3 regions of the Lysinibacillus sp. GW821-FHT14F06 genome follow, and region 3 is predicted to be linked to each of the others. Evidence: a T-box and tRNA genes for the amino acid it is inferred to sense, from the RefSeq annotation. Region 3 holds a T-box; the other regions hold tRNA genes.
What was found. A T-box is a leader RNA that pairs with one kind of tRNA and senses whether it is charged. The one in region 3 lies ahead of serS (serine--tRNA ligase), so its partner is inferred to be a tRNA-Ser.
Positions count from the first base shown of each region.

Region 1 (4,279 bases), on a different contig from region 3:
ATGAAAGTGAGTTTGAATGGTTCATCGGTTGATAGCGGGTTGCAAAAATGCAATATCGGCATGTTTAACAAAGGCAATAAAGGCTCTATTAGCACAAATGCAAGCGGGAAAAATAGCGCCGCAGTTATTTTTAGCCGTTCACCTTTTAGTCCGAACGTGTCTAACGATACATTAAAAGATTTTTCGAATGACCTAGCTCGATTAAAGTTAAGCTTAAAAAATAATTCCGATAGCAATTCTGATAACGAATTATTAGGCGAGTTTTTGACAAAAATTGAACAATATAAAGAAAAAGGCATATTTGACGGACAGGCAGACGATAAAAACACCAACCAGATTTTTCAGAACAGTGTTTTAGATTTGGTTGATGAATTTCGTGCTAAAGCCGTAAATGAAGAGGCCCAAAATTATTTTAAGGAAAAGAATGCAAGAGCTGATATGGCAATGTTTCTTATCAGGGGTTTAGGCATAACAAGTGGGGAGGTTCATATTTCTGATGAGGGCATTTCTCGAATGATGAAGTTATACGAGGAAAAGTTAAAAGACGGTACGTTAAATTCTGATAATGCTGAAATACTCGATATTGACGCTTTTAATAAATATCGCGAAAAAAATAGCAAGGATATTGAAGAAGCAATCAAAGAGCGTGAAGCATACAGTTTATTATTGAAAAAACTTGACGCATTTAAAAATTCTTTAGTCCAGTATTTCGAAGGGAAATAACAAACTGCAATAGATAATCCCAAACTAAAGTGTACCCTTTGTAAAGGACATTTTAAAAAAGACTCTAGGTAACTTGAAGAAGATGATGTCTGTATTGCGCAGGCGTCATCTTCTTTAGGTTCCACTGACCTCGATAGTGATTGTAATAAGTCATATAACTTTTAATTTCCCCTTTTACATCTTCTAGTGTTTCACATGATCTTAAATCTGTTTCATCTTTAAAATGCCCAAAGAATGATTCTTGAGGAGCGTTATCCCAACAGTTCCCACGACAGGACATTGACTGACTTATTCCCATTTTCTTCACAAGCTTTTGGAATTGGGGATTGGTGTAGTGGAAGCCTTGGTCTGAGTGGATGAAGGCACCCTCATTTAGTTTTATTCCATTCTTCTTTAATTTCTTTAAAGTATTCAGGGCAATATCTAACGTTATTTTATCAGATACTTCATAAGCCAAAATTTCATTGGTTTCCCATCTTTAATTGTAGACAAGTAGGTGCGTTTACCTTTCCGTAACTCAAAGATAGGTGATGTCTGTTAATAATACTTTCCCAGCTACCCTTTGCTTAAATTGACGGTTTAGCAGGTTCGATAATGTTCGATGTTCCTTTGTTGCTTTGGCAATTCGTCGATATGGATTATCGCGAAACTGCCGAAAAAAGATTATTGGTCGAACTTGCTGTAGTGAGTGCCGCGTGCCAAGGTGAATTAGTAGCTATAGAAGAAAAACACTTGAACACTGAAAAAAATACTCTTTTAATAGAACAAGCTTTAGTTAATTTAACTGTGATGGAATTATTGTAAAAGAGACTAGACAAAAGGTAAAAGAAAACGTGTAGTAACTATTCCATCAAATATAATGAATGATCAAGTTACGCTTGCTGCAGTTAAAAAATATCAACTAGAAGAGGCTGGCGATGAACGAGAATGGAAGGAACATTTTTTCATTTTCTCAAATGAATTTGGTAAACCGTATCGCCCTGATTCAATAAGTCAATGGTGGGACAGTTTTACAAAAAGGAATCCTGATTTACCTAGAATACGTTTCCATGATCTATGTCACACTTCAGCATTTTATTAATTCATGCTGGCGAACACCCAAAAGTTATTCAGTCAAGATTAGGACATTCAAATATTACCACAACAATGAATACTTATGGACATTTATTAGAAGAAACTGATCAAAGAGCTAGTAATCACTTCAATAAGCTTTTTATCAAAAAAGATTGATTTGGACAAACTTTGGGCAGATTTTTCAGCTATTCGTAGTTATGCATAAAAATAAAATGCCTTACAACCGTTGTGGCTGTAAGGCTTAGGTTAGCGTCCCAGGAGGGATTCGAACCCCCGACCGACGGCTTAGCTTACCACTAACATCACTCTTTACAATCCTAGTAATACCAAGCCATTGAGACACTCTTAAACTATACATGGGATTCGGTCAAATTACGTTTTTAGACCGAAAGTATCTTTATATATAAAATAACATCAATTAAAAATGATTAAAAGTAAAAACAGTCCTATTTGTCTCACAAATTCATCTGATTAAATCAATTTAAAAATCACTTATAAATCTATTCATTTCTTCTACATTTGCGAATCTTTTATTTTTGTCTGGATTTAACCCTTTAATTTTATACTCATATAATTTTCCATTAGTTATATGTTCTAAATTCACTTTTCCTGTCATAATGAAAAGAATTAACCTAGTTAAGGCATATGTTTCATGAAGAATATTATAATTTTTAAAACCATCAATATGTAAAGATGAATCATTAAAAGAGCCTTTAATATCTGAATTTAATGAAGTTAATTCTAGCTCTGGAATTTTGACAAGACCAAAATCAGATATTTTAGCTACAACTATATCATCATATATCATTATAAGTACATTATTAGGACTAATATCTCTATGCAGGTAACCTTTTGAATGGATATATTTGAAAGCTTTCAATACTTGAAAACATATGTTTTTCCTTTGTATCGTAGAAAGAGTTGCGTTATTTTTTAATATGTATTCATACAATGTACAATCCATACATTCCATAATGTATTCGTTATTATCGTTGTTATACCTATAAACTTCAACAATATAAGGAGAACGCATTTTTTGCATCTCTGTAAATTCATTTTTAAATCTAATTAATTCTTTATGCTTTAAGTCTTTTTTTGCTCTTTTAACAATGAAGCTTTTATTATAATATTTATCTTTGTACCTATATACATTAGCGTAAGAGCCTTCTCCTATCATTTTTAAGTTTTCTATACTAATTTGATTAGGTGCTTCTATTTCTATGGAAGTATTCATTTTGAAAATTGGGATTTCATAATATAAATCAATCATATCCATATTTTCTGGAATTGAGTTTCCCCCACTAGAAGATAAAAACTCTGAGCATTTATTTATTACACTTTCATAATATTCATCAATTGAAAAAGTATAAATTGAATTTTTTAATGCCCTTTTAAGTCTTGTAGCTATATTAATCATTTTTATTAAATCTCTACTGGGTTCTGCCCAAAAATGAGCTGTATGTTCATTAGTAGGTAATCTTTGATTCATGGTTTTAAATAGATTAATTAAATTTCCATGTAAAGTTACAAAGATATTTTTTAATTTTTCATTTCCAATATTTGTATATAAATCAGCAAACTCTAAATCCACATATTCCTCTATTTCTTTATATTGAGATGTAATATAGTTGTTTATATCCATTTTATGCACACCTTTACATTATAATTATAATATTATAGATGTTAATTTGAATAATCTAATGATTCGCAAATCAGATTCAGACAAATCATTTAATTAATTCAAAATACAAAGAGAGCCTAATATTAGACTCTCTTATATACTTTTGCTACAACTGCTTTTGTTGATAAGAATAGAGTATTGTGTTTTGTAAAACTGAGCAAGTTACAATTAGGCTTCTTTAATTTGGTGGCTCAATTCCTACCTAAATATTATAATTTCCACTTTATTTATCTACTCTCTGCCCATTTTACAACTGCCACCTCTAAAACATCCAATCTAGGTAAAATCGAACGGTACCAGTGACTTGCTTCATCGCCAGGAAGACAATTAGCGGACACCAAAAATGCCCTTCTTTGCCAATTAGGGAACTGCATAATATTTCTCTTCCTTGTCTTAAACCACGATTGTTGATTTGCATTACCTAAAGCTAATATTATTTTTCTTCTTAAAAAATCATCATAATAATCATTGTAGTATGTAGCTAGATTATCAATATTCCAGCCTGTTCCGTTGCTAAAAGTTTTGAATAGCCACATTCTATGAAATTCTAAATGACCTACAATAGAATCTTCTAATATACTTATTAATTTTCCACTTATTCTTTCCTTCTGATAAATGCTTAAGTCTAGTTGATTAATGTACACAAATATATGTTGGAACGCCGTATATAGTTTATCTATATTATCTAAAACTAAATCTAACGCTTCAGTATTATTTAATTGAGCCATTCTTCTCAAAACAAATCCAACTATTTTAGCATCTGCACTCTCAGAATCGATTTGTTCTTGTAGAATTGCTATA
Region 1 covers NZ_JBXAPF010000032.1:29,333-33,611, reverse strand. The annotation lists gene AC1RNS_RS21280 (hypothetical protein) at 1-723, shown strand; partial or broken gene AC1RNS_RS21275 (IS3 family transposase) at 788-1,363, opposite strand; gene AC1RNS_RS21270 (hypothetical protein) at 1,318-1,527, shown strand; tRNA gene AC1RNS_RS21265 (tRNA-Ser) at 2,048-2,138, opposite strand; gene AC1RNS_RS21260 (protein kinase family protein) at 2,279-3,439, opposite strand; gene AC1RNS_RS21255 (RNA-directed DNA polymerase) at 3,706-4,279, opposite strand, start outside.
Region 1: it has a tRNA-Ser gene. The T-box ahead of serS (serine--tRNA ligase) is inferred to sense a tRNA for this amino acid. The anticodon was not compared.

Region 2 (4,279 bases), on a different contig from region 3:
ATTTTTGTAAATTTATGATACAATAACGGTGTAAAGTAATAAAATATTAATATACAAAGACTGCTCTACAAAAAGGTGGAGCAGTCTTTTTTATATGTAATACCTCCACCCAATATGACTGATTACAATAAATAATTATTAAAATTGGTGTCCATACCTAAAGAATATGACACGAAACACGATATAGAAACTTGAAGGGAGGTGAAAAGGATGAAGGTGATCTTTACAGTGGGGTTGCCTGGGAGTGGAAAAAGTACATTTGTGAAACAGCTAGCGAAAAGGGAAGAAGCGATTGTTCTTTCAAGTGATGCTATACGGCAGGAGCTGTTTGGTGACGCAACTAAGCAGAAATCACGTGTGGTCTTTCGCACATTATATGAGCGTCTTAATGACTTAGTGGCAAAAGGTTTTTCTGTCATAGTAGATGCCACAAATATTGAAAGAGAACGCAGGATGTTTGCACTTCGTAAATTACCAAGCACGATTAAGAAGGAATGCTATTACTTTGATACACCCTATTCAAGTTGTGTAGCAAGAAACCAACAACGGAAGCGGCAAGTACCATTGATGGTGATGGAAAAAATGAGAAAGCATTTAGAATTCCCAACAGTAGGAGAAGGATTCGATGTAGTGCATATTGTACATGAATCAAGTCCATATGACATTTCTCGACAACAATTTATTTCACTTATTCAAAGCCAACCCACTTATGAAAAGCTTTTTCAAACACTTCGATCAGTCCCACTATTTAAAGAAATTTATCATTTTAATCAAGAAAATCCACATCATCAATTTCTACTATGTCAGCATACTTATTTTGTGTTTGCCTATATCAATGAATACTATTTGGAAAGTGATAAGCTGGCATTACAAATAGCAGGATTATTCCATGATGTTGGGAAGCCATTTTGTAAAAAATTTAAACCACTGCAACAACGGTATGGCTATTTTGGCCATGAAAATGTATCGGCTCAAATGGTTTGTCATTTTTTATTAGAGTTGGGCTTTGAAGAGGATTTCGTTTTAAAGGTTGTACATTTAGTGCAGTTCCATATGTTAATACAGTATGGGGGCGATAGAGGTGGAAGCCAAATTTATCATTTATTAGATGGCGATTTATTAACAAGGCTTTACTTTTTCCGTGAGGCAGATCAATTTGCCAAATAAACAATAGAGAAAAGAAGTGGAGATATGACGAAATTAAAGAAATATCCAAGAAGCTTTCATTTACCTTGGAGTAGAAGCTATACCCATGATGATAAGGTTGCTAAAAACGTGAATCATTTTATAGGAAAAGAAGTGGTTGTCACTGAAAAATTAGATGGAGAAGGCACTACACTTTACAAAGACTATATGCATGCCAGAAGCATCGATTCAGCCAATCATCCTTCTAGACATTGGGTAAAAACATTTCACGCGAGTTTTGCATATCGGATTCCAAAAGATTGGCGTCTATGTGGAGAAAATGTTTACGCCAAGCATTCCATTTATTATCAAGCGTTAACAAGCTACTTTTATTTATTTAGTATTTGGAATGAAGAGAATATTTGTTTGAGCTGGGATGAGACAGTTGCCTTTGCCGCTGAGTTAGGTATTGAAACCGCACCTGTTTTATATCGAGGGATTTTCGATGAAGAAAAAATAAAACGTACATTTACTGGTAAATCATTTTTTGATGGTGAACAAGAAGGTTATGTCATTAGAAATGCGGGATCATTTCATTATGATGATTTCCAATATAATTTAGGGAAATTTGTCAGATTGCATCATGTTCAAACAAGTGAGCATTGGTTACAAGAAGAAGTCATTCCTAATCGTTTAAAATAAACCTGATTTAACTGTGATTTCTAATTATTAAAAAAGGACTGAGAAAAATGTAATACTACATCAATCTATCAATCAAAAATTATATATTATGAGGAAGTGTGCAAGGGCTGCATATCCCTATAGAAAAGGGTTTACAGGTTCAATTCCTGTCATCCTCACTTAAATGTAAATAAAAAATGAACTCTCTTTAGTAACGAGAGTTCATTTTTGTATTATTTAGTGTAATTATCGAAATAGCCTTGAATATAAATCATTGGTGTTCCTTTGTCACCCGAACCTGATGTTAAGTCAGATAGAGAACCAATTAGGTCTGTTAAGCGACGAGGTGTTGTTCCTTGAGCTGCCATTTGACCAGTTAAATCTTCATCTTTATTTTGGATATAGTCAGAAATCGCTGCTTTTAATTCATCACCGCGAAGATCAGCAAAATCATTATCTGCTAGGTATTTTAGTTTAACTTCATTTGGTGTTCCATCTAATCCAGCAGTATAGGCTGGTGAAACAACAGGGTCAGCTAATTCCCAAATTTTACCTACAGGATCTTTGAATGCACCATCACCATAAATCATGACTTCAACTGTTTTACCAGTAGCCTCTTTGATTTTTGCTTGGATACCGTCAACAATTGGCTGGCAAGTATGCGGGAATAATTTCACACTATCTTCTGTTGCTTTGTTTGAGCCAAGTAAACCGTATTCCTCATTGAAGCCTGAACCGTTCATAGATGCTGATAAGATATTATCAAGGCTGTATACTTTTTCAGCCCCATTCACTGTTAGAATACGTTTTGTGCGTAGGCGTGTATGAATATCACAAGTTAAAACACTCTTCGTATAGTCCAAAATTGTTTTTGGATTATTTGAAAAGATAACCTCACAAGAAGCGCCTTCAGCTTCGATTAATTCCTTATAATATTCAATATAATCTACACCTGTAAATGTGTGTTTTTTATAGCCGAAATGCTCACGGAATTCAACTTCATTTAATGTATCTGTCCAAGGGTTAATTCCTTTTACATCTAGCTCGTCTATATCAACTAGGTGATTACCAACCTCATCAGATGGATAACTTAACATAAGAACAACTTTTTTAACGCCTTTAGCAATACCACGTAAGCAGTTTGCGAAACGGTTACGGCTAAGAATAGGGAAAATAACACCAACAGTATCATCACCAAATTTGGCAGCTACGTCAGCTGCGATGTCGTCGATTGATGCATAGTTACCTTGTGCACGTGCTACGACAGATTCTGTTACTGTGACAATGTCTCGATCTTCAATTGAATAGCCTTCAATCTGTGCGGCATTTAATACCGTATCAACAACGATTTGTTCAATATCATCGCCTTCGTTAATAATTGGACCACGAAGACCTCTTACAACTGTACCAACTACACGTTCCAAAATAATCTCTCCTCATTAACAGGTAAATGTTTTATGTGAATAAAAATCAATATAATTTTACTATACGCTCCTTTAATGATATAAGTAAAATTAATAGTTCGTATAATAGCTATAAGGAGTGCTTATATGATAGGGAAGTTAGATTTATACCGTGTTTTTAGTGTTGTTGCTAAAAATAATAGCTTTTCAAGGGCTGCTAGGGATTTATATATGACACAGCCAGCTGTTAGCCAAGCCATGATGCAATTAGAAAAGGAACTTGGTACACGTCTCTTTAATCGCACACCTAAGGGGGTAACACTAACAACTGAAGGTAGTCTTTTATACGAGTATACGAATTCAGCGTTAGGTCTTTTAGATGCTGGTGAGGAAAAGCTACTGGAATTTAAAAATTTAACAACTGGTCAACTAAAAATTGGTGTAGGAGATACGATTTCCCGCTTTTTTTTAATGCCATATCTAGAGGCATTTCATACCATGTATCCGAACATAAAATTGCAAATGTTAAATGGGACGACATCGGAAATTTGTAATTTTATTAAGTCTGGTGAGGTGGATATAGGACTTTGTAATTTTCCGATAGAAGATGCGACATTACAGTTAACCGTATGTACTGAGGTTCAAGATGTTTTTGTATGTGGTGAAAAATACCGAACATTAACGTCAAAAAAATTAAGCTTTGAAGATCTTTTAAAATTTCCCCTTGTTTTTTTAGAGCAAAAATCAAATTCCAGAAAATATGTAGAAGATTATTTATTTGCAAGAGGAATACATATCGAACCTGAGTTTGAGCTAGGGTCGCATGATCTTGTGCTGGAATTCGCACGTAGTAATTTAGGCATTGCTTGTGTAACGAAAGAATTTTCTAAGGATTATTTGCAACGAGGACTTTTATATGAGTTAACATTAACTGAACAAATACCAGCCCGTAGTATAGGCATGTGTTATTTAAAGAGTGTTCCACTTTCACGGGCGGCTGCAAAATTTGTAGATATTATAGAGCAAAAGCAGGAGCGTAAACGTTTAAATCCGAGAAATATTAAGTAAGC
Region 2 covers NZ_JBXAPF010000015.1:9,145-13,423, reverse strand. The annotation lists gene AC1RNS_RS14330 (AAA family ATPase) at 211-1,167, shown strand; gene AC1RNS_RS14325 (RNA ligase family protein) at 1,192-1,827, shown strand; tRNA gene AC1RNS_RS14320 (tRNA-Ser) at 1,918-1,985, shown strand; gene AC1RNS_RS14315 (coenzyme F420-0:L-glutamate ligase) at 2,040-3,230, opposite strand; gene AC1RNS_RS14310 (LysR family transcriptional regulator) at 3,357-4,277, shown strand.
Region 2: it has a tRNA-Ser gene. The T-box ahead of serS (serine--tRNA ligase) is inferred to sense a tRNA for this amino acid. The anticodon was not compared.

Region 3 (4,279 bases):
CAGAGCAGGCGAAAATTGCTGAAGCAGCAGGAGCTGTAGCTGTCATGGCATTAGAAAGGGTACCATCAGATATTCGTAAGGCGGGCGGTGTTGCACGTATGGCTGATCCTAGAATTGTTGAGGAGGTTATGGGGGCTGTCTCTATTCCGGTGATGGCTAAGGCACGTATAGGGCATATAGTCGAAGCAAGAATCTTAGAGGCAATGGGTGTTGATTATATTGATGAAAGTGAAGTATTAACACCTGCAGATGAAGAGTTTCATTTATTAAAAAGTGATTACACTGTACCATTTGTTTGTGGTTGCCGCGATTTAGGAGAAGCTGCTCGACGCATTGGTGAGGGAGCTTCAATGCTGCGAACAAAGGGTGAACCAGGAACAGGGAATATTGTAGAGGCTGTACGTCATATTCGTAAAGTGAATGCGCAAGTTCGTAAGGTAGTTGGTATGACAGAGGATGAGCTAATGACAGAGGCTAAATTGCTTGGAGCCCCATTTGAATTATTAAGAGAAATTAAACGAAATGGGCGTTTACCAGTGGTGAATTTTGCAGCTGGTGGTGTCGCTACGCCTGCTGATGCTGCCTTAATGATGGAGCTTGGTGCTGACGGTGTGTTCGTTGGTTCTGGTATTTTTAAATCAGAAAATCCAGAGAAGTTTGCAAAGGCAATTGTAGAGGCTACTACACATTATAAGGATTATAAGCTTCTAGCAGAAATATCAAAAGAGCTAGGGGTTCCAATGAAAGGCATTGATATTGCCCAGCTCAGTCAAAATGAGCGCATGCAAGAGCGAGGCTGGTAAAATGAAACGAATTGGTGTATTAGCATTGCAGGGAGCGGTACGGGAGCACATGCAAATGTTAGAGTCACTAGACTGTGAGGTTGTCTTGGTAAAACGGCACAATGACTTACAGCAACTAGATGGACTTGTGCTACCTGGTGGGGAGAGTACAACAATGCGAAAATTGCTGAATCGATATGAGCTGTTGGAGCCAATTCGCACACTCGCAAAGACTGGATTGCCGATGTTTGGAACATGTGCAGGCTTAATTTTATTGGCAAATGAAGTAGTGGACTATGAGCCACATTTAGCGGTTATGAATTTAGCAGTAGCAAGAAATTCTTATGGACGACAGGTAGATAGCTTCGAAGTAGACCTCAATATACCTAAAATAGGTAATGCAATCCCTACTGTTTTTATACGCGCACCTCATATTGTTTCAGTTGGCGAAGGTGTTGAAATTCTAGCAGAGCATGAAGGGAAGATTGTTTTAGCACAGGATGGTCATTTTTTAGGCTGTTCGTTTCATCCTGAATTAACAACTGATACACGTATTCTCAAATATTTTGTATCGTCTATGGTATGACTTGCAAAATCTTGTTTCGTATAGTACAGTATGGATAAAATTTAAATAACTGAACACGATGATGGGAAGTAGTAACAGGCACGTTTTTTTTAGAGAGTCAGCGGTTGGTGGAAGCTGATAAAAACACTTGTGAATCCGTCCTGGAGTTGCGCAGTCGAAGTGAATGAAGTAGGCTGTCGCCGGCTGAAATGCCGTTATGAAATAAGTGGATTAGGCATGATGTCTAGTCAATTAGGGTGGCAACGCGGGTAGCTCTCGTCCCTTTTATGGGATGAGGGCTTTTTTGTGTTCTCCTGACCTACTATTCCCCATCATTTGGAATCTACTGGAGGTATGAACGATGTTAGATATTAAACGCGTGCGCGATAATTTCGCTGAAGTTAAAGAAATGCTATTAACACGTAATGAGGATTTAGGAAACTTAGACGATTTTGAAGAATTAGATGCCAAGCGTCGTGTATTAATTGCAAAAACGGAAGAGCTTAAAGCTGAGCGTAATAAAGTATCTGAACAAATTTCTGTGATGAAGCGTAATAAAGAAAATGCGGATGAAGTAATCGCTCGTATGCGTCAGGTTGGCGATGAAATTAAGGAGCTAGATGTCCAATTAAATGATGTAGAAGACCGTTTTAAAGATATGATGATGCGTTTACCAAACATCCCGCATGAATCCGTACCAGTAGGCACAACAGAGGATGACAACGTTGTGGAATATACTTGGGGTGAGGTACCGACATTTGATTTTGATATTAAACCACACTGGGATATTGCAACCGATTTAAAAATTGTAGACTTTGAGCGTGGAGCAAAAGTGACAGGTAGCAGATTCTTATTCTATCGAGGGCTGGGTGCTCGTTTAGAACGTGCATTAATGACATTTATGATGGATTTACATGCAGAAGAGCATGGTTATGAAGAAATGCTGCCACCTGTAATTGTTAATCGTGATAGTTTAACTGGTACTGGACAGCTTCCTAAGTTTGAAGAAGATGTATTTAAATTAGAGGAAACAGATTATTTCATGATTCCAACGGCAGAGGTACCTGTAACAAACTTCTATCGTGATGAAATATTATCTGTAGAAGCATTACCACAGGGCTTTGCTGCATATAGTGCATGTTTCCGTTCAGAGGCAGGCTCTGCGGGACGTGATACACGTGGTTTAATTCGCCAGCACCAATTTAACAAAGTAGAATTAGTGCGCTTTGTAAAACCAGAGGAATCATACGAACAGCTAGAGCTATTAACTGGTCATGCTGAAAGGGTACTACAACTATTAGGCTTACCTTACCGTAAACTAAAAATGTGTACGGCTGATTTAGGCTTTACGGCAGCAAAAAAATATGATTTAGAGGTTTGGATTCCAGCACAAAACATGTATCGTGAAATCTCTTCTTGCTCTAATTTCGAGGATTTCCAAGCACGTCGAGCAAATATTCGCTTCCGTCGTGAAGCAAATGCAAAACCGGAGTATGTACACACATTAAACGGCTCAGGACTTGCTATTGGACGTACAGTAGCGGCCATCCTAGAAAACTATCAGCAAGCTGATGGAAGCGTAGTAATTCCTGAGGTACTAAGATCTTATATGGGCGGGAAAGATATTATTGCTCCAAAATAGTTCTGGGTCGAAGTGACAAGTGCAGAGAATTAAAGAAGTAAATCAATTTCGCACTGAAAAGGTACCAAAACCGCATTGATCTCACCACCTCTACAGGTGGTGAGATCAATGAAGATAAAAAATAAGCTACCGTTGGAGATTTATTTCTCGATGGTAGCTTTTCTTTGTAAATCTTATTAATGGAGACGAACGTGGTGCTTTACAGAGATGGCTATGTTCATTAGAAATTGAGTAAATAATACCTTCAATAAAAGAATGAGATAAAATGGATTTATTACCCAAATGAAATTAAACTGTCCATTCTATGGGGCTTTGATTAGTTTTTTCTACGAGGAAAGCTAAAATTACCTTCCTAGAAGTACGCTTTTTTTATATAGGTATATTTATTTAATTTCCATTTTCAGTAAACAACTCTAAAAAATTAAGTGCATATTTGGCTAAATACCGTTCCTTTGGCCAAACTATCGTCGCTTTAGATTGGATGTTACAATTAGCGAATTCAATAATTTTAATGCCATCAATAGAAAACTTATCTAGACTTGTTCTTGGCAAAATGGTCACACCTACTCCTTTTCTAATCAAGGAAGAGACCATGGCAATATTAGTACACTCACAAATAATTTTTGGTTCAAACCCATGAGTTTTAAATTCATCTAAAATAATACGAAGTGTATTACAATTATGATGACGATAAAAAGAAAGAAATGGTATATTCTTTAATTCTCCCATCTGAATCGGGCTCTGTAAATTCCACTGCGATGGTGTAGCAAGTACAAATCCCTCAACATCCAAGCCTAATGAAAAAAATTTTTCATCTTCAATGGGCTGCTGTAAAATAGCTACGTCAATTTCTTTACTTAAAAGGCTCTCTGTTAAGAATAATGTATCGCCTTCGATAATTTTAAAGCATAAATCGGGGTATCGGTCGAGCATAATCTTGATTTTTTCAGGTATATAGGATAAACAAGTTTGATCTGCGCCTATAGATAAAACACCTTTTAAGCCTTCTCCTACTTCCTTTATTTCAGAAATAGTATCCTCGAAATTGGATAATAAAGTTTTCCCTTTTTCATATAACACTTTCCCGGGACCCGTCATATCAAGTGTCCTACCATTTCGATCTAGTAGTTTACAATTCAATTCTTCTTCCATCATTTTTAACTGCTGGCTAAGTGGAGGCTGTGCCATATGTAGTTTTTTTGCGGCTTTCGTAATTTGTCCTTCCTCGACAATTGTTATGAAGTAATTTAATTGCCTTAGATCCATGAATTTTCCCACCTTTATACTTAA
Region 3 covers NZ_JBXAPF010000036.1:39,952-44,230, reverse strand. The annotation lists gene pdxS (pyridoxal 5'-phosphate synthase lyase subunit PdxS) at 1-803, shown strand, start outside; gene pdxT (pyridoxal 5'-phosphate synthase glutaminase subunit PdxT) at 805-1,368, shown strand; T-box leader at 1,418-1,634, shown strand; gene serS (serine--tRNA ligase) at 1,709-2,989, shown strand; gene AC1RNS_RS22485 (LysR family transcriptional regulator) at 3,377-4,255, opposite strand.